One region of the Staphylococcus chromogenes genome, then DNA from elsewhere that is predicted to be linked to it. Evidence: a T-box and tRNA genes for the amino acid it is inferred to sense, from the RefSeq annotation. Region 1 holds a T-box; the other holds one or more tRNA genes.

Region 1 (4,343 bases):
GCCATTGAATGATGCGATCAGAAAGTTCTAATTTTGAAATCGCGATGAACGGTGTAATACGTAAAATCAACGTCCCAACACCTGATAAAATAATCGTCCATAAGATATACATCATCGCTCCATCACCACCCCTACACATGCCGCAAGCATTGATGATAATAGAATAGCGATATAAGACGGCATCACTACACTTAACAGTAACATCATCACTGTCACGATACCTACGAGATAGAGATATATCCGCAGTTTAGTTTTTGTCACGCCTTCAAATTGACTTAGCATTAGAAAGATGAACATCGCAATAATGGCATAATCTAAACCTAGCGCTTCCGGGTTATGTAAAATATCTCCTAACAAGGCACCCAAAATACAAATCAAAATCCAAAAAAGATAAGCCGTTAGATTGATACCATGCATCCACTGACGCCCTATAAACACTCCTTTAGAATGCGGGGCGATGGCAATACCAAAAGTTTCATCAGTGAGCAATGTACCCATGCCGATACGATGCCACAAAGGTTCATTTTTAAAACTTGGCGCAAGCGTCATGCTGAGTAAAAACATGCGACTATTCACGACTAAAGCCGTAAGCACAATAATCCAAACGGGGGTATGCACAGCCATGAGCGCAATAATAATAAATTGCGCTGCACCTGCATAAACAAGTATAGATAAAAGCGCAATTTCTAATACGCCAAAACCTGAAGCTACACCGACAATGCCAAAGGAAAATCCTATACCCGCATATCCGAGTAACGTCGGGATACAATCTTTAATCCCTTGTTTGAACGTCACGTAAGCCATCTCTTCTACCCCCTTCATAAAAATTAAACCCATTTTATTATAAACAACATCAAATTTCTACAAGGTCAGCGTGAAGTTTGTCTTACGTTAGACTGAAGAATGTCTAAAAACGCTGAATTTACAACATTTTAATGCACCTTAATTTTCAGACAATTTATATATATAAAAGCGTTTAAACCCTAACTTTTCCCCTCCCCTACTCATAATAATCAACATCAAAATAGCTAAGACACGCTGTTGATGTCTTAGCTTTTATTTTATTTATCTATTTAATTTAAAGAGCTTCGATGACTGTTTGACCACCCATAAATGGAACAAGTGCTTCTGGCACAGTAATTGAGCCATCTTCATTTTGATAGTTTTCAACAATCGCTGCAAATGTACGGCCAACCGCAAGTCCTGAACCGTTGAGTGTATGCGCATATTCTGGTTTTGCCTCTTTATCACGTTTGAAACGGATATTCGCACGACGCGCTTGGAAGTCTACACAGTTAGAGCAAGAACTGATTTCTTTATAGTCATTGTAGCTTGGTAACCATACTTCTAAGTCGTATGTTTTGCTAGAACCAAAACCAATATCTCCTGTACATAAAATCACGCGACGATACGGTAAACCAAGTTCTTCTAAAATCGCTTCCGCATGACTTGTCATTTCTTCTAACGCATTCCAAGAGTCTTCTGGTTTTTCGATACGTACCATTTCTACTTTATTAAATTGATGCAAACGGATAAGACCGCGTGTGTCACGTCCTGCAGAACCCGCTTCACTTCTGAAACATGCAGTTTGACCTGTAAATTTCTCAGGTAAGACTCCCGGCTGGATAATTTCATCACTGTAGAAGTTTGTAAGAGGTACTTCTGCTGTTGGAATAGTATATAATCCTTCTTTTTCTACTTTAAATAAGTCTTCTTCAAATTTTGGTAGTTGGCCTGTACCATACATTGTTTTCGGGTTCACGAGTTGAGGCGCTACCATTTCACGGTAACCGTGTTGTGTTGTATGTTTCGTTAACATGTAGTTCATTATCGCACGTTCTAATTTCGCACCTTCACCTGTTAAGAAAACAAAACGTGCACGGGCTACTTTTGCAGCACGTTCAAAGTCTGCCATTTTAAGAGATTCTAGGAGATCCCAATGCGCTTTAGGTTCAAAGTCGAATGATCTTGGTGTTCCCCATCTTTTTTGTTCCACGTTTTCAGAATCGTCTGCGCCTTGAGGAACGTCATCATGAATTAAGTTAGGAATGCGAGATAATTTATCGTGTAATGCAGTATCCACTTCTTTTAATTCTGCATCAATCGCTTTAATTTTTTCACCAACTTCACGTTGGGCTTTAATTTCATTGTCCGCATTTTCTTTATTACGTTTCTTTTGTGCAATCGCCTCAGAGGCTTTATTGCGCTCTGATTTTAACTCTTCTGTTTGTTGAATCAATTCACGGCGTTGTGTATCGAGGTTTAATACCTCATCTACAACAGATGTATCATCACCACGTAAAGCGATTTTTTCTTTCACGTATTCTGGGCTCGTTCTAAATAATTTAATGTCTAACATGTATGTCATCCTTTCAAATTTTTTAGGTAACAAAAAAACCACATCCCCTGTACTACAAGGGACGTGGTTTACGCGTTGCCACCCTATTTAACAGACAAAAGTCTGCACTCTACAAAGTTAACGGTTTGACCCGAATTGTTATTCACGTAGGTAGATTTCATATGTCACGTATTATTTGTTCGCACCCACCACAAATTCTCTGAAATCGATACATATTACTTAGCCTACAAACAATTGATTATTAATTTAATTTCAATATAGCAAATTCATTTTCGTAGCGCAAGGGCTAAATTGTGAACAGTTTTTATATGTGATAAGCGGCCTCTTTTAAGTACTGTGCCATACGTTCAATATCTTTATGAAATTGACGATCTTCATTGATAGACGGAATAATCTTTCTTAAAGCTTCGTACTTTTCACGTGTTTTTGGTGATAACCCTTCAATGCCTTTTAGTTCGACGGCTTGTAAAGCAATAATCGCTTCAATTGCGAGGACGCGGCGCACGTTTTCTAATATTTGATAGCCATGACGTGAAGCGATGGTTCCCATTGAGACATGGTCTTCTTGATTGGCTGAGGATGGAATAGAATCCACACTTGCCGGGTGGGCTAACGTTTTATTTTCAGAAACTAAACTTGCAGCGGCATACTGCATTATCATGGCACCACTTTGTAACCCAGGTTCTGGACTTAAAAATGCTGGAAGCTCTCCATTGAGTTGTGGATTGACTAAACGCTCTAAGCGGCGTTCTGAAACGTTGGCTAATTCACTCAATCCAATTTTTAGAAAATCTAACGCAAAAGCGACGGGTTGACCGTGAAAGTTACCTCCTGAAATCACTAACGTGTCATCACCTTCATCGAAAATCAATGGATTATCATTCGCCGCATTCATCTCAAATTCTAATTTCTCTTGAACATAATTAAAGACTTGAAAACTCGCACCGTGAATTTGTGGAATACAGCGTAATGTATAAGGGTCTTGAACACGAATCTCTCCTTGACGCGTTGTAAGTTTCGATCCGTCTAGCCAGTCTGACATCCGTCTTGCTACCGCCGTTTGTTCCTCAAAATTTCGGACGAGATGTACCTTTTCATTATAGGCATCTGTAATACCGTTCAAGGCTTGATGTGTGAGTGAAGCAATCCATTCCGCTTCATAGCCTAGACTTTCCGCTTCAATCATTGTCACAACGCCTTGAGCTGTCATGGCTTGTGTCCCGTTAATTAAGGCAAGGCCTTCTTTGGCTTGTAACGTTAAGGGCTGACGATTCAAACGTTTTAAGACGTCCGCGCTGTCTAAAATCTCCCCTTGATAAGACACGCGACCTTCGCCAATCAGTGCCAGTGCTAAATGTGAAAGAGGGGCCAAATCCCCTGAAGCACCTAATGAACCTTGTTGTGGAATGACTGGAATAATACGCTCATTAATAAAGAACGTCAATTGATCGACAAGGTCTGTCGTCACTCCTGAATGGCCTTTGAGTAATGTATTTAAACGTAACACCATCATCACTAAAGCTACATTTTCCGCAAATGGTGTCCCGACTCCACAGGCATGAGAGCGAATTAAATTAACTTGGAGTTGATTGTATTTTTGTTGGTCGATTAACACGTCACTGAACAAACCAAATCCTGTCGTAATACCATAAATCGTTTCTTTGTTTTGAATAATGCGTTCTACGGTCGCACGACTTTGACGCACACGTTGAAGCGCATCTGTCGTGACTTCTATTTGGCCTTGTTGTGCTAAAAATTCGCGTATCGCATGAATGGATAGCTGATCACCCGTTAAACGTAGTGTCATCATGAATTCCCCCTTTGTTTATAACTCATCCCACTCAAGTATAGTTGTCAAAAAATAGCGTGACAATAGTTCTCACAATATCCGTAACGTATTATCGAGGTAGTCATTTAACGTGATAAATGATTCTTCGATTAACTATTGACGAAACTGAGAGACAGGTTTAATATATCTTGTTGT
Region 2 (4,343 bases), 930 kb from region 1:
AATGTGAGTTGATTTTATATATAATTGTTTACTATCACGTATATGTTGATGAATTGGGAAGGAGCGTATTTAAGTGACAAATGTTTATATTGTATATGGGTACCATGCAAATGAAAATAAGCACTGGTTTAAATGGTTAAAAAATGCTTTAGAGCTTGAAGGCCATGATGTTAAAATTATTGACTTGCCAAACCCAGATGCCCCTGATGTAGAGGAATGGCTACCAGCATTGAAGACACAAGCCACGTCTATTGATGGTGATACATTATTTGTTGCTCATAGTTTGGGAGTGATTACTACTTTAAAATTTATAAATGACTTAAATGTATCGCACATCGGGGGTATAGCGATGGTTTCAGGATTTAAAGATTATCTCCCACATTTACCAGAACTTAATCCATTTATGGATCAAAATATTGATTTCGAAAACTTAAAGCAAAAATTAAACCACAGATTTTGTATCGCATCCAAAAATGATGAAACTGTACCTTATTCATATACGGAAGAGTTAAGTCATATGCTAGATGCAAAATTATATACGATTGAGCAAGGTGGTCATTTTTGTGAGGAAGATGGCTATGAAACTTTTAGCTTCTTAAAACAAAAAATCATTTTAAAACTTGATTGAATGAGTCATTACGAAAGAATAGGGTACTTTTATGGTATTATTTTGAAACAAATCGTGTTCTTTTTACGTAAATAACGGTAGAATTACACGAATTCTTTGTAAAAAAGCGTTGACCTTTTAATGAACTATATATATACTAAAAAAGTCCTTAAGAGTTCAAACGCTTTGGCTCCTTGGTCAAGCGGTTAAGACACCGCCCTTTCACGGCGGTAACACGGGTTCGAGTCCCGTAGGAGTCACCATTTCTTTATTAACAAAATTAAAAGAAATTTAAAAAAGCGTTGACATTCATTACAAAAATTGGTATTATAAAAAGGTAGCCGATTTTAATAATATTACCGCGGGATGGAGCAGTTCGGTAGCTCGTCGGGCTCATAACCCGAAGGTCGGTGGTTCAAATCCGCCTCCCGCAATATTTCATTTAGGTCCCGTAGTGGAGCGGTTTAACACGCCTGCCTGTCACGCAGGAGATCGCGGGTTCGATTCCCGTCGGGACCGCCATTCTTAATATGGTTCAGTAGCTCAGTCGGTAGAGCAAAGGACTGAAAATCCTTGTGTCGGCGGTTCGATTCCGTCCTGAACCACTTTCAATCACGGCGGCTGTGGCGAAGTGGTTAACGCATCGGATTGTGGTTCCGACATTCGTGGGTTCGATTCCCATCAGCCGCCCATATCGTAAAATGCGGGTGTAGTTTAATGGCAAAACCTCAGCCTTCCAAGCTGATGTTGTGGGTTCGATTCCCATCACCCGCTCCATTTTATTGTTCCACAGTAGCTCAGTGGTAGAGCTATCGGCTGTTAACCGATCGGTCGTAGGTTCGAGTCCTACCTGTGGAGCCATGGCCCCTTGGTCAAGCGGTTAAGACACCGCCCTTTCACGGCGGTAACACGGGTTCGAGTCCCGTAGGGGTCATCAAATCAGAAGTGAAACATCGCTTCTGATTTTTTTATTTAATATCATGGAGAGTTGTCCGAGTTGGCCGAAGGAGCACGCCTGGAAAGTGTGTAGGCGCCACAAGCGTCTCGAGGGTTCGAATCCCTCACTCTCCGTTATTTGCTTATATTCTGTTAATTTACCGTTGTATCACGTATCTGTATACGTTGATATGACGTTTTTTTGTTTTATTTGGCTATCTCTTGTTAAAAGTCGTATTTAATATTGAACCTCCTTGAAGCGTCCCGAGAACGTGATTTTTTACTTATTACGTACCTGACAATTACATTACTTCTAAAGCATAAATCTTCTTATTAATTTTTCTATTTAGTTTCATGATGTAAATGTAAGTAGACTTCTGTATAGTAATGAAAAGAAATCCATTGTATTTAAAAGTAATAGGAATCCACTTGTTGTAAGCCGTGCTCATGGAAGAAGGTAAAACAAATGGATGAAAGGTCTTGGATTAATTCTGGCGAATGGGTACCGTTTGATCAAGAGATAAAAGATGTAGAAAACAAATTATGGTGGGTACGTTTTAAATACGCTGCAAAAGGTGCAAATCAGAAAGATAACTTCTTTATGCCTATTGGTAAGATAACAGATAAAGAAGAAAAGTTACTTAAAGAAAAAGCTCTGTGGGGTAAATTAGAAGTTAAATAAGAATAAAAAACAGGCTAGCCATAACGGATAGCCTGTTTTTAATTACGTAAATTTTAATGTGTATTAAATAAAATCAACTTTTCTAATTAAATAAAAGATTTTTCATAGCTATAAAAATAACACTTAAGAATAAAAATGCAACACTTCCGAATTTAAAACTAAATAAATTTTAAAGTTTGATAATATGAAAGTGTTTTCATATTACTATTAAAGGAGAGTAATAAAAATGAAAAAAGTAGTTTTCTCTACTTTGTCTATTGTCATGCTTTTAAGTTTTTGTTTTTTCCCTAGGGATTCGAGATGCAAGTGCTGAAAGTAAAGCGGTAAGTAAACCTACAAGTAATGTTGATAGTAAATCTAAGCAAGATATTATTAGAAAGATTAAAAAATCAGATATTTATAAGAAACATGCAAATTCAACTTCTATTAATTCGATAAAAGATGAAAATATTATTGTTCACTTAGATAAAGGTGAAAACACTAATGTATATTCAGTTAATTTTATATTTGGTAAAGAATTAGCTAGAAAGAACAATAATCTCTCTATGATTGAATTAAAATATAATGAATCAAACAAAGATATTTTTTATAATCACATGATGTATTCAAAATTTGTTAAACATAATAATAAAGAATATATTAACATGAAAGGTATTTTAAATGATAAACCATACTATGAGTTTAACATAGACCAAAAAGGTCATTACTATGATCAAAATTTTAAAATTACTTCTAAAGATAAAATCGAAGAAGAATCCTTTAAAAATTTACCACCTAAAGAACGTGGTTGGTGCGAATGGGCAGTCGGTGCGTTATGTGGTACTGGTGGAGCAGGAGGATGTTGGGCCGCTGCTGCAGCATTAGGTATCACTACCGGTTGGGGAGGATTTTCATTAGCCGCAATTTGTGGTCTAATAACTTCTCTTGGTTGTACGGGTGCAACAAACTATATTTGTAAATAGGAAAAGGTGATTACATGACAATGTTTATAATGATATTTCTCTTTGTATATTCTATTGTAATTACATTGATGTATTTTAATAAAAAGAAGTAATAAATTTGAGGCCTTAAGTTACTCGGAATTTTGAATTTTAAAATGAGCTTCTTATTATATTAATAATATCGGAACATTATTAATGAGTGCAGTTTTATTATCAACGATTAGTCCATTGGCGGATGCTAAAGACAATAGTGTTAAAAATGAGCATTCTAGAACAACAACTAATACTAATATTCAACCTCTATATAACGGTAGATGGAGTAAAAATAAATAGAAACCCTATTTTACCAGTGAATCCAGATGCTCAAAATCGAATTGGAGCTACAAAGATTGTTAAGACTACTATTAAAGTAATAATTAATAATAAAAGTAAGGCAGTTAAAGTGGTAGAAAAAGTTGGTGGAAAGAAAGCTGTTAATGCTTTTAATAAAGCTTATAATCCTTTAGTTAAAGAATTGAAACCGATGTTGAAGTGGAGTGAGGTTCCTGCTAATTCTGTGAGAGATGTGCTATCAGAGTAGGGCGAGCTGCTCACTTATCAGAATCTCAAGCTCATACATTGGGAGTAACATTAAAAGAAGCTGTATCTTGGTGATTCTAATATGTTAGGAGTATTTCTATGTTAAAAGAAAAAGAAAGTTTTCGATTACTTTATAAAGCAATAAAAGAATTGTCGGTTAGAATTGGTGAAAATCAGTTAGAAACTAATTCTGTTAGCTTATTGTTGTTAGATTTTGATTTTGAGCACCAAGTATTTGATGATAACGTTGATATGACGGTGTATTTATGGGGTCTATACTTTTAACGGTTAGTGAGTGGTTCACTAGCCGTTATTTTTTCTAAATAGAAAAGTTTGTACAAACATTAAAAATAGAGGAGGGAGAATAAAAAATAAAGATAATGCCCCGATAATAAATTGTAATGTCAATGAGGCAATCGTTATACCTAATATCATTATAAGTAGTACTTTTACTTTATATTGGTCTTTATCAATCAATGAATAGCGCTCCTTTCATTGGTCAAAGATTAATACAACACAGCCCCTCAAGTAACAGTAAAAAATGGATGGTAAGTACCGTTTCTATCAACAGGCTTAATTTTATTAAGTGATTCAATAA

Evidence for each region. A T-box is a leader RNA that pairs with one kind of tRNA and senses whether it is charged. The one in region 1 lies ahead of serS (serine--tRNA ligase), so its partner is inferred to be a tRNA-Ser.
Region 2: it has a tRNA-Ser gene. The T-box ahead of serS (serine--tRNA ligase) is inferred to sense a tRNA for this amino acid. The anticodon was not compared.

The regions. Positions count from the first base shown of each region.
Region 1 covers NZ_CP118953.1:10,563-14,905, reverse strand. Annotated here, with positions in the region: gene PYW36_RS00060 (AzlD domain-containing protein) at 1-115, opposite strand, end outside; gene PYW36_RS00055 (AzlC family ABC transporter permease) at 112-804, opposite strand; gene serS (serine--tRNA ligase) at 1,079-2,359, opposite strand; T-box leader at 2,414-2,598, opposite strand; gene hutH (histidine ammonia-lyase) at 2,664-4,166, opposite strand.
Region 2 covers NZ_CP118953.1:937,690-942,032, forward strand. Annotated here, with positions in the region: gene PYW36_RS04565 (RBBP9/YdeN family alpha/beta hydrolase) at 74-628, shown strand; tRNA gene PYW36_RS04570 (tRNA-Glu) at 796-870, shown strand; tRNA gene PYW36_RS04575 (tRNA-Met) at 968-1,041, shown strand; tRNA gene PYW36_RS04580 (tRNA-Asp) at 1,053-1,129, shown strand; tRNA gene PYW36_RS04585 (tRNA-Phe) at 1,140-1,212, shown strand; tRNA gene PYW36_RS04590 (tRNA-His) at 1,225-1,297, shown strand; tRNA gene PYW36_RS04595 (tRNA-Gly) at 1,311-1,384, shown strand; tRNA gene PYW36_RS04600 (tRNA-Asn) at 1,394-1,468, shown strand; tRNA gene PYW36_RS04605 (tRNA-Glu) at 1,470-1,541, shown strand; tRNA gene PYW36_RS04610 (tRNA-Ser) at 1,590-1,678, shown strand; gene PYW36_RS04615 (hypothetical protein) at 2,010-2,225, shown strand; partial or broken gene PYW36_RS04620 (halocin C8 precursor-like protein) at 2,452-3,187, shown strand; gene PYW36_RS04625 (hypothetical protein) at 3,402-3,746, shown strand; partial or broken gene PYW36_RS04630 (hypothetical protein) at 3,845-3,988, shown strand.